2 regions of the Glutamicibacter sp. MOO4 genome follow, and region 1 is predicted to be linked to the other one. Evidence: riboswitches for the same ligand, from Rfam matches in the RefSeq annotation. Region 1 holds a riboswitch; the other holds the start of a gene.
What was found. Region 1 has a riboswitch for glycine ahead of gcvP (aminomethyl-transferring glycine dehydrogenase). Riboswitches for the same ligand answer to the same signal wherever they lie in the genome.

Region 1 (7,451 bases):
CGCGGTGTTCAGCGCGGTGACCGCTTCCGGTCCAGCCAGGTACACCTCGCCCATATGGGACAGGTCAAAAAGCCCAGCAGTGGAACGAACAGCCTTGTGCTCGGCCAATTCTGAACCGTACTTCAGTGGCATATCCCAGCCGCCGAAGTCAGTGAAGTTTGCGCCCAGCTCTTTGTGCTGTTCATAGAGGGCGGTGCGTTTTAGTTCGTGGGTAGTCTCAGTCATCGTGAAATCCTCTTAGTCTTCAAAGGCTTCAGGAGCCGGGCAGGAGCAGATCAGGTTACGGTCGCCGGAAGCACCATCAATACGGCCAACAGCCGGGAAGTACTTGTCGAACTTCAGACGCGATACCGGGAACGCAGCCTGCTCTACCGAGTACTTGCGGTCCCAGTTGCTGTTGACCACGGCGGTAACGGTGTGTGGAGCGTGGCGCAGTGGCGACTGTTCAATGGTGTAAACGCCCGAGAGCACTTCTTCCATTTCCTGACGGATGGTGATCATCGCTTCGATGAAGCGCTCAATCTCGCCCAAGTCCTCAGACTCGGTTGGTTCCACCATCAGGGTGCCTGCTACTGGGAAGGACAAGGTTGGTGCGTGGAAGCCGAAGTCGATCAGGCGCTTGGCCACATCTTCTGCGGTCACCCCAGTCTTGGCGGTCAATTCGCGCAGGTCAAGGATGCACTCGTGGGCAACCAATTCCTTGTTACCGGTAAACAGTACTGGGAAGTGCTCGTTCAGACGCTTGGCAATGTAGTTGGCGTTCAAAATTGCATGCTTGGTAGCTTCGGTCAGACCGTCGCCGCCCATCATCGCAATGTAAGCCCAAGAGATTGGCAGTACGCCGGCCGAACCGAAAGCGGTAGCAACCACTGGCACACCGTCACGTTCGGTGTAGGTGCCCGAAGCGTCGCCTGGCAGGAATGGCAAGAGGTGCTCGCCTACGCCGATTGGGCCAACGCCTGGGCCGCCACCACCGTGAGGGATGCAGAAGGTCTTGTGCAGGTTAAGGTGCGAAACGTCGCCACCGAAGGAACCTGGCTGTGCCAGACCAACCAGTGCGTTCATGTTGGCACCGTCGATGTATACCTGGCCGCCGGCGGCGTGGATCTTGTCGCACACTTCGCGTACGTCAGCGTCGTACACACCGTGAGTGGATGGGTAGGTGATCATGATCGCAGCCAACACGTCCTTGTTGGCTTCGATCTTGGCATCCAGGTCATTGGAATCGATGGTGCCATCGGCAGCAGTCTTTACAACGACAACCTTCATGCCAGCCAGTACCGCGGAAGCCGCGTTGGTGCCGTGAGCCGAGGCTGGGATCAGGCAGACATTTCGCTGACCCTCGCCGCGTGATGCGTGGTAGTCCGAGATGGCTAGCAGGCCCGCGTATTCACCCTGGGAACCAGCGTTTGGCTGGATGGAGACGCCAGCGTAACCGGTGATCGCGGTCAGTCGACCTTCAAGGTCGGTGATCAGTTCACGCCAACCTTCGGTCTGCTCTGCCGGCGCGTAAGGGTGGATGGAAGCGAACTCTGGCCAGGTGATGGATTCCATTTCGGCAGCCGAGTTCAGCTTCATGGTGCACGAGCCCAATGGGATCATGGTGCGGTCCAGTGCCAGGTCGCGGTCCGAGAGACGACGCAGGTAACGCATCATCTGGGTCTCGGAAGAGATGGTGTTGAAGATCGGGTGGGTCAGGTAGTCGCTGGTGCGAACCTGCGACTCTGGGATCTCAAAGCCTTCTGGAGCCGAAAGCTCTACGCCGAAGACCTCAAGAAGGGATTTGACGATGCTTGAGGTGGTGGCCTCATCGGTGGAGATACCAACCTGGGTGTCGTTGACCTTGCGCAGGTTGATGCCCGCGGTGATCGCCTTGGAGATGATTTCCTCGGCGTTCTTCACGTTCACCACAACGGTGTCGAAGAAGGTATCGGATGCGAGGGTGAAGCCGCCTGCTACCAGCGAGGTGGCAATCACGCGAGCGTGGTTGTTGGCGCGGGTTGCGATCTGCTTCAAACCGGCTGGACCGTGGTACACCGCGTACATCGAGGCACAAATGGCCAACAATGCCTGAGCGGTACAGATGTTGGAGGTCGCCTTCTCGCGGCGGATGTGCTGCTCGCGAGTCTGCAGTGCCAGACGGTAGGCAGGAACGCCAGCGTCATCAACCGAGACACCAACCAAGCGCCCTGGCATCGAGCGGGTCAGACCATCGGCAACGGCCATGTAGGCCGCGTGTGGACCACCGAAGAACAGTGGAACACCAAAACGCTGGGTGTTGCCCACAGCGATATCGGCGCCTTGTTCACCCGGAGGGGTGATCATGGTCAAAGCCAAAAGGTCAGCAATGACGGTGACCATTGCGCCGGCGTCCTTGGCGGCTGCGATGATGCTTGCGTGTTCTGCGATGGAGCCGTTGTTACCTGGCTGCTGCAATACGATGCCGGAGATGTCGCCTTCTGGCAGGCCTGCGGAGAGGTCAGCAACTTCAACTTCGAAGCCCAGTGCGTCGGCACGGCCCTGCACAACCTTGATGGTCTGCGGGAAGATGTTGGAGTCCAGGACGGTCTTGCCCTTGGCCTTCTTCTTGTTAGCACGGCGCATCATCAGCACGGCTTCTGCGGCGGCCGAAGATTCGTCCAGCAAAGAAGCGTTGGCGATTGGCAGACCGGTCAGATCCATCACCATGGTCTGGAAGTTCAGTAGGGCTTCGAGGCGGCCCTGGGAGATTTCTGGCTGGTACGGGGTGTAAGCGGTGTACCAGGCTGGGTTTTCGACAATGTTGCGTCGAATCACCGCTGGGGTGAGGGTGTCGTAGAAGCCCTGACCAATCATCTGGGTCTTCATGACGTTTTTGGAGGCTACCGCACGCAGGTGGGCCAGCGCTTCGGTTTCACTTAGTGCTGCTGGAATATCCAGTGCGGCACCTTGTCGGATATCTGCGGGAACTGCGGTATCAATCAGTGATTCTAGGCTGTCGTAGCCAAGAGTCTGAAGCATGGTGGCGACGTCAGAAGGACGCGGGCCGATGTGGCGAGTAACGAATTCACTGTTCGTAGAAGCCGAAGTCTGCGTGATGGTCATGGTGCTGGAGTCTCCACGGGATCTGTCTTGGCGCATGCCAAAGGAAGGACGCTTTGCCTCCCCATCCCTGTTGCACTACCTGAGAGTTTTACGTGTTCGGCCAACAAAGCCGAGCACTTGCACCTTCGGTGAACCGGATCTGGCCGGCTACTTTCCAGAGTTGCCTCGTGATGGCGGTACGGGGGCCTGAGAGTTTCCTGGGGAGGAATTGCTCCTACGGCGCCCGTCCATGGTGTGAACGGGACTCTCCCGCCATCCGTCTATGGCGTGTGCTGCTGATCTTAGATCTGCAGCACACAACCATGTTACCTGCCTCGCGCTTTAGGTCAAAGAGTCGCGCTGCGTTGAACTGTCACAAAAGTTTTACTTCGTGACCGCCGTGAGTTGAACGTACTGCGGATACCTTGCTGACAAGGAATCACCCGAGGATGTGCCCGAGAGCCTGCGCCTAACCCAAGGAACCAAATGTTCGGTAGCCCAACCCAATTCTTGCTTCAGCTTTTCGCCGCGAGAGTTCACCGCGTGATCCGGCAGAACCGGAGCCTGAAGTTTATCTGCCCAGTTTTCGTCGGTGACCTGGTGTCGTCCAAGAACGTCAAGAACCCTCGCGGCCATCAGTGCATGTCCCAGCTCGTTCATGTGCAGGCGATCTACAGACCAATAACGCAAGTCTGAGAATTCGCGCCAACGCCAGTAGTCCGCAATGACCGCGCCGTACTTATCGGCAATCTCGCGAATTTTCTCGTTATAGATCGCAGTACGCGGACGGGTCTTGGAGAACAAGGGAGATTCGACAGTGTCAAAACCGGTGAAGAGTACAACGGTGCTTCCGGCCTCGGTGAAGCGTCGGACCATCCCTTCATAACCACGCATCAGCGCATCAAGATCTGCTCTGGGGCGCAAGATGTCGTTTCCGCCGGCGTAGATGCTCACCAGATCTGGCTTCATGGACAGGCCTTGGTCCAGTTGCTGGTTGATGACCTGACCGATTTTCTTTCCGCGTACCGCGAGGTTGGCGTATTCCCAGTCGCCCTGCGCGCTGAGCACTTCAGCGACTCGGTCGGCCCATCCGCGCACCTGGTTAGGTCGATTCGAATCTACGTCGCCGACGCCTTCGGTGAACGAATCACCCAATGCCAAATACTTCTTCACTTCAATCTCACTTTTGTATCTGCTAAATTTTTCTGTTCACTGCCAAGGTTCAGTTTGCCAAGGTTCAGTTTGATTTAGCCTTGGCGTTCTTGGCGAGGATCAGCTGGCGCGCCAGCTGACTGAGCTTGACCCCGGTAGATGTGTCTTTGGGTCCTTCGTTGCGTGAGGGAATGAAGCCAAAGCCGAGCTGGTAGGCAGGGTCGGCAAAGGCCAAAGATGAGTTAGCTCCGTCGTGACCGTAGGCGAAGATGGAGCCGTAATTATTGCGGGCGGTAGCCTTCATGAATCCCAAGGCAAAAGCCTGCAACAAACCGTTGCTTCGATCCAGTCCGTAAACCAGTTCGGTGGAGACCTGTGACCAGGTGTCCGCGCTGAGGAATCCTTGCATCGCGCCGAGGGATGGAACGGCGCCGAAGGATGCGGCATAGATTCCGGCCAGGCCTTGAGCGTTGGCTACCGCACCCATGGACGCCGGACCGATCTGACGTACCTGGGCTGAGTTGGCCAGCTCATGCCAGTTGTAAACCGGACCGTCTGCCAAGGCGAATCCGGAGGCGGAGTTTACCGCCAGGCCAGCTGGCGAGAAGGGATCAAAAAATTCGCTTGGCGCTTCAACGCCAGCTAAGACATCTCGGTAGCGTGATTCCAGCGACGGGTCTTGTCCGATATAAACGTCTGCCGACAGAGGTTTACGGATGCGCTCTTCAAAAACATCTTTAAGCTCTTTGCCGGCGACGCGGCGAACCAGTTCTTCCATCAGTACGCCCATGGTGATGGCGTGATATCCAACGATGTTCTGACCCAGCGGCCAGATGCTTGGCATGGACGCCAGAACCTTGGCATATTCAGCCGAGTTCAGTAGGACTTCACTTGGTACACCGCCGGGAACACCAAGAACGCCAGCCTGGTGACTGAGCACCTCGCCAACGGTGAGCTTATTCTTTCCACCGGCGCCAAATTCTGGCCAGTAGGTGGTCATTGGGGCAGCTGGATCAATCAGGCCATCTTGGACGAGTAAGGCGATGACCAGTGCGCCCATGCCTTTGGTACACGAGAAGACACAGGTCAGTGCATCCGCCGCTAAATGCTCACCGACGCTGTGGCTGAGCACGAGTTCACCCCGGTGATAAACAGCGAGCTGTGCCGAGTAGTTTTCTTCTTCAGCAGCTCGTGCTTCCAGAGCTTGAGCCAAAGGTGCGAAATCTTCGCTAATCACCGAGTCCATCTACGTCCTTAAAGTGCTTGTCGCTTTTCAACTAACCCTAGTCGGATCCAGCGCAATTCTCACTTGGCTCGCCAACATGCTACTAAGATCCCATCCGTATGTCAGGTCACAGCTAGAGGGGCGTAGTACCGCTTATCGTCATTTTGCAACCTTTGGACTCGTGATACTGTGAGCCAACTCAGAAGACGGTTTGCCGACTATGGGTGCAACAACTAAATTTGTCATGCTTGCCACCTACTACTGAAGGAGATGATCTCGATCGCATGACTGTGAATAGTGACACGCCAGTACCCCAGGGCCAGGATACAGAACTCAAGCGGGTGATCGGCCCCAAGCTGCTGCTATTCCTCATCATGGGCGATATCATCGGCGCAGGCATTTTTGCCATCACCGGTAAGGTTGCTGGCCAAGTGGGTGGCGCGGCCTGGTTGCCGTTCCTCGTTGCTTTTGCCATCGCAACTTTGACCGCTTTTAGCTACCTCGAACTGGTCACCAAGTACCCACACGCCGCTGGCGCGGCTCTGTACGTGCACAAAGCTTTTGGCATCCATTTTGTCACTTTCATCGTGGCTTTCACCGTGGCCTGTTCAGGCATTACTAGTGCCGCGACCTCAGCAACCTTGGTTGGTCAGAACCTTCTGATCGGTTTTGGCCAGTTCATTGATGGTGTCCCCACCACGCCACAAGCGGGCATGTGGGCTGCCATTGCCATCATCGTGATCCTTGCGCTGATCAACTTGCGAGGTGTGGGTGAGAGCGTCAGGTTCAACCTCGTCTTGACCATTATTTCGCTGGCCATCATGGCAGTGATCATCGGCATCGGCTTCTCTGTTATTGCGTCCGGTCAGGGTGATATCAGCCGTCTTGTAGTCTTCGAGACCCCGTCGGACCGCAGTCTTTTTGCCGCGGTAACCATGGGTACCGCCATCGCCTTCTTCGCCATGGTTGGTTTTGAAGACTCGGTGAACTTGGTGGAAGAAACCAAGAACCCAAACAAGGTATTCCCGAAGATCATGTTTATTGGTCTGGGTTTGTGTGCAGTGATCTACATGCTCGTGGCAGTTACCGTGATCATGGTGATCCCTACCGGCGACTTGCTGAACCCGAAGAATCCAGATGCCGGTATCTTGCTGGACGTGGTGCGCCTGGGCGCCCCGAACATTCCGGTGGACGCTATCTTCCCGTTCTTGACCGTTTTTGCCGTGGTCAACACCGCGCTGATGAACATGCTGATGGCAAGCCGATTGCTCTACGGCATGGCCCGTCAAGGCGTGCTCCCGCAGTTCTTGGGCAAGGTGCACTCCACCCGCCGCTCCCCTTGGGTAGCCATCTTGTTCAGCACCGCGCTGGCCATTGCTTTGGTGGCTTACGTCAACTTGGATAGCGAGAACGGCATTGTTGGCTCGCTGGGTGGAACCACAGCACTGCTGTTGCTCTGCGTCTTCGCCGTAGTTAATGTTTCATTGCTGGTCTTGCGCCGCGAAAAGGCACCGGAAGATGCCTTCCGTACCCCGACCGTCATCCCGATTCTCGGCGTAGCCTTCTGCCTGTTCCTCGCCGGCCCGTGGGCCCGTTCGCGCGAGGACTGGGTGCAGTACGAAATTGCCGGCCTATTGCTGGTTATTGGCGTACTGCTCTGGGCAGTGACCTGGCTGGTCAACCGCATCAATTACAAAAAGGGCATTATCGAAACCCGCCCCGGGCACTACGAATAAATAGCATCGGGTACAGCTGTGGTCCACCGAGAATTTTTCTCGGTGGACCACAGTTCTTTAAGCCTCTAATCTCGCACTGGCCGCTATGCGGACTGCTCGATAGTTTCCTGACGGAAGCGAAGCTTCCAGCCCTGTTCGCCTAGTTGCCACCAGGAGGAGACCACCAAAACTTCAGAGTCGCTTGGCTTCATTCGGTAGGCCAGCAACACCATTTCTTCACTGATCTGTCGGGTGGCCAGAACCTGCATCTGCCCCGTGGTGGGCAGGGAGGATCC
Region 2 (7,451 bases), 360 kb from region 1:
GGACCGCCGGCGCAACGTCGTCACACTGACGAACGCCGGCAAGAAGTTCACCGCACGGGCCACCGCCGCGGCGCAACGTAGCGAAGCTGACGTCTTTGGTGCGCTTGACGCCAAGCAACAAGCAACCCTGCGTTCATTGCTTCAGCAGGTAGCCACCAAAGATGGCGAGGCACGCTAATGAAACAACATGTCAAAGAAGTCCTCGCACGCAGTGTTGTTGTCGCGCCACCTAAACCCTCGGTGATCCCGGCCGCTAAGGCTGCGCTGGCACTGACCGTCCCGCTGGTGTTGGTCACCATCACCGGCCACCTGGACTGGGCAATGTATGCCGCCTTTGGTGCTTTCTGTTCGGTCTTTGGACGTTACGATTCCTACGCGCCACGTTTTTGGCAGCAGCTTTCCGTAGGTCTGGTGCAGCTGGCTGCCATGCTGCTCGGAACCTACTTCTCGTACATCCACGCGCCATTTTTCATCTGCGTCGTCGTGCTGGCGCTGATTGGTTTTGGTGCGCACTATGTTTCTCACGCAGCCCGATGGATGCCACCAGGACCCGTCTTTGCGGTCTTCGCAGGTGGCGCTTGCATCACCGTTCCCGCTACAACTAACTCGTTCATCGGTGTGCTGCTAGTTGGTGGCGGAACGATGATCTTCAGCCTGCTGTTTATGCTTGGTCTGTCGCTGCGACGGGCGCACCTGTTCCACACGTTGGGCCGAGGGATCTCTTGGGCCCCATCGGCACGCGCCCTGCCTGAATCACTCCAGATGGGATCGGGCGTGCTGCTGGCGGGCATTGTCGCTCAGCTGGTTGGTGGTGGGCACTGGTACTGGGCCAGCCTCGGTGCCATAGCAGCCGTAACTGGAATTGATGCCTATGCGCGTGTGGCCAGAGGTCTACAACGAAGTGTTGGAACCTGCGTTGGTGTACTGCTGGCCGCCGCAGTTTTTGCCTTCCAGCCGCCCATCTGGGTCATCTTGCTGGTGGCGATTATTGGTCAGATCTGCATTGAGCTGGTCATCTTGCGCAACTACGCCATTGGCATGATCTTTATGACCGTCACCGCGCTATTGATGGTTCACATGGTCAGCCCGGAACCGGCTTCTAGCTTACTGATTGACCGTATCGCGATGACCGCACTGGGCGCCGGGGTTGGCGCAGTGCAGAGCATCGTGATCGGAATATTAGCGAGTCGCCGAAAGACCGCCGCGTAGTACTTCTGGTTTGCCCTTGGGTTGGGCTGCGGTGTCTTGCTTTAGCTTGAGCACCACGCAGCTCAGTCGGTGCGCGTCCGTGGAAATGCGGCGGGCCAGTGAAAGATCCTGCTCGGTAATTTCGGTATTCAATTCATGGGCTAAACGAAGCGTGACAACATCCGCACGCCAATCCACCTGCGGGTGAAGGTCAACCTTTTCAGCGAGCAAGCCCACGAGGGTAATGAATTCTAATGCGGTGCTGCTGGATTCAAATCGGTAGGAAGCTGTGAATGAATCCTCGTCTGCCATCCAATCATCAAGAGCGGCTAAACGCTGCTTCAGATTTAATGCTGCTGGTGATTCATGAAAAGGAATCTGTCGAAGGACAGTCATGGTGTATCTCCTGAAGGCGGAGGGTCATCCCATGGTGCTGGCCAGAGGCCGCCAAATTTCATCATCGCAGTAATTAGTCCCGGGGTACAGCGTCCACAGTGAATACGCAGGCTGCCCCGGACCCTAGGCCTAAGGTCCGGGGCAGCCGACTGTCGCGCTGAGGTATCTAGGGCTACTTATGCACCTTTCGCTCCAGAACCTTTTCTGTGGCTGGAATATCGCGGTGGCCAAACGCCTGAGCATCTCGGTAGGCCGCGGCTTCATAGCGTTCGTGAGCGACCTTGCCCACGTGCGCCATGCGTAGCGCTTGATGCCTCGGGTGGCGGCGGATCACGAGGTAGACAATACCCAGTAATAGGAACCAGATGGGTGTGACCAGTAGGGCAACAAGAGTATCAGGCTGGGTGGTCAAGGCCCACAGAATAAATCCGAAGAAGCCCAGAACTACGTACGGCATCACTCGACCGCCGGGAACCTTGTAGGCCGATGCATCGTGCAAGTGAGGGCGGCGGGCGCGGAACACCAGGTAACTGAGCAGAATGATCGTCCATACAAACATGAAGCACAAGGCCGAAACGGTAGTAACCAACGTGAAGGCTCCCATTACCGAATCGCCACTGTAGAGCAGGACAACCCCAGCCAGCAGGAACATGCACGAGAACATCAGGGCGTTCTTGGGAACTTTGCGGTGCGAAAGCTTGGCAAAGCTTTTTGGAGCATCGTTTTCTAGGGCTAGACCGCGCAGCATGCGGGAGGTGGAGTAGATGCCGGAATTGGCGCTGGAGGTCGCGGAAGTGAGCACCACAAAGTTGATGATGGCGGCCGCCCCAGCCAGCCCGGCTAGGGTGAACATCCCGACAAATGGCGAGTTTTCCGGGGAGAACAGCTTCCATGGTTGGACAGTCATCAAGATGATCAAGGCGCCGACGTAGAAGAACAGAATGCGGATCGGGATGGAGTTGATGGCCTTGGGCAGGGTCTTCTCAGGATCCTTTGTTTCGGCGGCAGTTGTACCCACTAATTCGATGCCCACAAAAGCAAATACGGCGATTTGGAACCCTGCGACAAAGCCCATGAAGCCCGTAGGGAACATTCCGCCATTGGCCCACAGATTACTCACCGATGCGGTGGCACCATTGTGTTGGAACCCGGTGATGATCATGACTAGCCCAATAATGATCAGTGCGCCGATGGCGATGATCTTGATCAGCGCGAACCAGAATTCGGTTTCGCCGAAGGCTTTCACGGTGGCCAGATTCAGCACGAGTAGTAGCGCGATGCAGCCCAGAGCGGGAATCCACAGTGATAGCTCACCCCACCAGTAAGCAACGTAGTGGGCGATGGCCACGACGTCGGCAATGCCGGTGACCACCCAGCAGAACCAATAGGTCCAGCCGGTGAAGAACGCCGCCCAGGGGCCCAGCAGGTCTCCTGCGAAGTCGGCGAAAGTCTTGTAATTGAGGTTGCTCAGCAGTAGCTCGCCCATCGCCCGCATGACGAAGAAGAGCATGAAGCCGATGATGATGTAGACAAAGATGACTGACGGGCCGGCGACGGAGATCGTTTTACCCGAACCCATGAACAGGCCGGTGCCGATGGCACCGCCAATGGCGATGAGCTGGATGTGTCGGTTTGATAGTCCGCGTTCAAGTGTGGGATCAGAACTGGTGGTACTCATGCTGGTTGCCTTCCAGGAGTGTGGCGTGACGCCTAGCAACTTGCTTTGCTCAAGACGCCAGATTCGCCGGCTCCGGGAAGGCAACGTCAGCTCGCTGCGCTAAGAGCAGCAACTGCCTATGCCACTGGAGAGAGCCGTCGAATCTAATGCGCACAAAGCGTCACTGTTCGTGGTCCCTCCCCAATCTGTATATGAACCTGAGAGTTTTCACTTCAACCCGACTACTGGGCGAAGCTTGCTCCTTCGGTGAGCGCAGTTCATTCTGCGCTGCTTTCCAGAGTTGCCTTCTCGTGGCGGTACGGGGGCCTGAGAGTTTCCCGGGGAGGAAATTGCTCCTACGGCGCCCGCCCTTGGTGAGGACGGGACTCTCCCGCCACGTATCAATGGCATATGTGGTGATGCCATCACAGTATGCCCCGAGCAGTGAATGTGACGCAAGTCTCATGGTGCAAGGTTTCTTTGGGGCAGCACCGAGACATTAGTGATACCAAACCGAGGCAGTATCTTTATGTCCGGACTCTTGATTAAAGGTCGGGTCAGTTTCATCATTGTGGATGGGAGAGAAGACCCTACAATGAAACCCATTCTCAAGTCGCTATCCAAGGGTGGCGCAGTACTGGCAGCGAGTCTTCTGCTTACCAGCAGTGCAGTTGCCATCGCAGCGCCACCTGATCATGCCGGACGTCCGGATCATGTTGGCCCACCGGGCCATGCAGGTCCACCGAGTTGGGCGCCGGCACCGGAGCACGCCGGGCCACCAACTGCCAAGCCAACTCCGACACCTGAACCAACGGAACCAACGGAAGATCCGGGGGATAGCTGGCGCACCGTTTCGCTCTACAACGTCACCTTTGACCTTCCGCAGGACTGGGAAATCGTTGAAGATTGTGAATACGGATGCCAAGACGACTATTCGGTCTACAAGATCTTGGATTCAAAGAAGAATCTCGCGTTGGATCTTCAAACGACTAGTTTCAGGGACAGTGATGGCCCGAACACCTATCAGCGTGAAGTGCTTGACTCTGCCCCAGCGCCTGATCTGTAGTACGCACCGACCAGTGTGGTCTCCTACTACTGGGAAGCCAGCTTTGGTGAAAGGGATTTGAGCGTTGCCGTCATCATCGATGATGAATGGCAAAACTGGACCAAAGCACCGGCAATTGATTACTTCAAAACCAGTGCCGAGAAAACTCCAATTATGGCCATGAATCCTGAGTATCTGCAGGCACTGGGACTTGACGACGACGGGGATACCACCTTCGACGAGGCCAAGACTTTCGTGGCAAGTGAGCAGTACTCAACTCTGAAGAAAGTCCTGACCAGCGTCAGGGAGACTCCGTAACCGGGTGTTATTTGCCAAAGCTGCGGAGGCGCAGTGAGTTGGCCACCACCAGGACGGAGCTGGCTGCCATAGCGGCACCAGCAATCATTGGATTGAGCAAACCCAAGGCCGCGATCGGGATACCCGCAGTGTTGTAGGCGAAAGCCCAGAACAGGTTCATCTTGATCGTGGCCAAGGTTTTATCCGATAGATCAATGGCGGCAGCGACCTGATGAAGGTCATTGCCCATCAGCGTAATATCTGCAGCTTCAATGGCAACGTCGGTGCCGGAGCCCATGGCGATGCCAAGATCGGCTTGAGCCAACGCCGGAGCGTCATTCACACCGTCACCCACCATGGCCACAACCTTGCCCTGCTCCTGCAGCGAAGAGATAGCCTTGGCCTTTTCACTTGGCAGTACACCAGCAAAAACATCGGTTGCCTTGATGCCAACTTGTGCTGCCACCTTGGCGGCTACCGACGGGTTATCGCCGGTGAGCAAAACTACGCGCAGATCACGGGATTGCAGTTCCTTGATCGCTTCTGAAGAAGTTGCTTTGACTTGATCAGCAACGGAAATCACCGCTTGGAACTGGGCGTCGACCGCAACCAAGATGGCCGTGGCGCCCGCTACTTCAGCCTCTTCGAGCAAAGAGCGGGACGAAGAATCAAGTAGCGTTCCCTGGGCTTCAAGCCAGCTGGGCCGGCCAACAACAATGCTCTTGCCTTCTACGGTACCCATGACTCCGCCACCGGGTTCCGAGCGGAAATTGCTCACCTCGGCCAGCGGTCCAACGTTGGCCCCGGCAGTGGCGATAGCCTGGGCAATTGGATGTTCTGAATGGTGTTCCACTGCTGCGGCCAACAGCAAAACTTCAGTTGCGTTCACGCCAGGTGCGGTGCTTGTACCCGTATGTGTCATCACTCCGGTGGTGACGGTGCCGGTCTTATCTAGAACGATAGTGTCCAGTTTGCGGGTGTCCTCCAAAATCTGTGGACCACGGATCAAGATGCCTAGTTGAGCTCCGCGGCCGGTACCCACCAACAAACCGATGGGAGTGGCAAGACCTAAAGCACAAGGGCAAGCAATGACCAGCACAGCAACAGCTGCACTGAATGCCTGATATGGATCAGCCGAGACCAGCCACCAAATAACAAAGGTGAGTACGGCGATGCCCAGAACGATCGGGACAAAGACGGCCGAGATGCGATCAGCAAGCCGGGCAATGGGTGCCTTGCCAGACTGTGCCTCGGAGACCAGTTTGCCCATCTGCGCCAGGGTTGTTTCTTCACCAACGCGGGTGGCTTCAATTACTAGACGGCCAGAAGTGTTCAGAGTTGCACCGGTAACTTCGGAGCCCACGCGAACCTGTTGCGGTACGGATTCGCCAGTGAGCAATGAGGTATCTACCGCGCTATCACCGTGGATAACCGTGCCATCGGTGGCGATTTTCTCACCGGGGCGCACCACAAAGTGATCTCCTGGCTGCAATGCACTGGCCGCAATCTTCACTTCTTGGCCATCACGCAGCACAACTGCTTCCTTTGCGCCCAGACTGAGCAAGGATTTCAGCGCATCAGATGCTGAGGTTTTGGCGCGATGCTCCAGGAATCGTCCGAGCAACAGCAAGGTGGCCACAACACCTGCGGTCTCAAAGTAGAGGGCATGCTCGCTCATGGCCATACCAACGTGTGCCGTCATCTGCGGATCCAGAACAAGCTGGATTGCCGAGAAGAGATAGGCGGCCAGCACACCGAGAGACACCAAGGTATCCATGGTGGAGGATAAGTGCCGGGCGTTGATTGCTGCTGCCTTATGGAAAGGCCACGCACCATAGAAGACCACCGGCGTGGCCAGTGCAAAGGCTACCCAGCCCCAATGCGGGAACTGCAAGGCGGGGATCATGGAGATCACAAACAGCGGGATGGTGAACACCGCCGAAACAATCAGCCGTCGCAGCAGATGGTTGGGGACCAAATGCTCATGACCCGAATGTTCATCCCCATCATGGTGATGCTCGGGCTGTACTGGCTTTTTTACCGAGGCACCGTAGCCGGCAGCTTCAACGGTATTGATCAGCGTTTCGTCGCTGACATCAGCCGGTACCTGAACCTTTGCCGTTTCCAGCGGGAGGTTTACCAAGGCGCTGACACCGGGCAACTTGCCCAGTTTGCGTTCCACTCGGTTCACGCAGGAAGCGCACGTCATTCCTTGAATATCAAGATCGACGGTACGCAGTTCTGCGATTGGCTTCTGGGGTGCGTGGGAGCTCATTATTTCTACCTTGCACTTTCTGGCCCGTTGTTCACGGGCTGTGCCTGGCGCGGGTGGCTAGGCGTTGATTGCTTCGAGGGTGTAACCGGCCTCGTCAATCGCTTCGCGCAGGCTTGCTTCACTCAGCTGCTGCGTTGCGGTGACGGTGGCCGTGGAGATGCCCTTGGCATCGAGAACGACATCGACGTTTTGTACGCCGGAAAGTTCCTTGAGTTCTTCGGTGACCGAGGCGACGCAGTGACCGCAGGTCATGCCGGAGATCTTCAGTTCCGTTTGGATGTTCAGGGGAGTTGCCTGATCACGAGTGGTGATCTGTAGGCCCTGAGAGGTGTTCGAATTGTTCTCGCTGGAGCATCCGCAGTTGCAGTCGTGGCTCATGATCTTGCTCTCTTTCGATGAATTTTGTGTGAATCGGAAATCTAGGTGAAAAACGCTTATCGGACCAGACGCGATATCGCTGCGGTGGCCTCGGAGATTTTCTCCTGCACAATGCTCGGGTCCCCGGTTTCCAGTGAGGACTTCGCCGCATCAACCACACAATGGCCGATGTGGTCATCGATCAGCTGCACGCTGACCTTGTGTAATGCTGCGTT

Region 2: linked by a shared signal. The riboswitch ahead of cycA (D-serine/D-alanine/glycine transporter) and the one ahead of gcvP (aminomethyl-transferring glycine dehydrogenase) in region 1 are both predicted to bind glycine.

Annotation. Positions count from the first base shown of each region.
Region 1 covers NZ_CM167800.1:2,202,853-2,210,303, forward strand. Annotated here, with positions in the region: gene gcvT (glycine cleavage system aminomethyltransferase GcvT) at 1-225, opposite strand, end outside; gene gcvP (aminomethyl-transferring glycine dehydrogenase) at 238-3,084, opposite strand; glycine riboswitch at 3,249-3,346, opposite strand; gene AC1Z3F_RS10295 (SGNH/GDSL hydrolase family protein) at 3,448-4,236, opposite strand; gene AC1Z3F_RS10300 (serine hydrolase domain-containing protein) at 4,301-5,461, opposite strand; gene AC1Z3F_RS10305 (APC family permease) at 5,725-7,176, shown strand; gene AC1Z3F_RS10310 (RNase H family protein) at 7,260-7,451, opposite strand, start outside.
Region 2 covers NZ_CM167800.1:2,561,164-2,568,614, reverse strand. Annotated here, with positions in the region: gene AC1Z3F_RS12010 (MarR family winged helix-turn-helix transcriptional regulator) at 1-178, shown strand, start outside; gene AC1Z3F_RS12005 (FUSC family protein) at 178-1,209, shown strand; gene AC1Z3F_RS12000 (4a-hydroxytetrahydrobiopterin dehydratase) at 1,180-1,584, opposite strand; gene cycA (D-serine/D-alanine/glycine transporter) at 1,757-3,262, opposite strand; glycine riboswitch at 3,438-3,545, opposite strand; glycine riboswitch at 3,547-3,645, opposite strand; gene AC1Z3F_RS11990 (hypothetical protein) at 3,837-4,307, shown strand; gene AC1Z3F_RS11985 (hypothetical protein) at 4,365-4,604, shown strand; gene AC1Z3F_RS11980 (heavy metal translocating P-type ATPase) at 4,612-6,858, opposite strand; gene AC1Z3F_RS11975 (heavy-metal-associated domain-containing protein) at 6,916-7,236, opposite strand; gene AC1Z3F_RS11970 (metal-sensitive transcriptional regulator) at 7,293-7,451, opposite strand, start outside.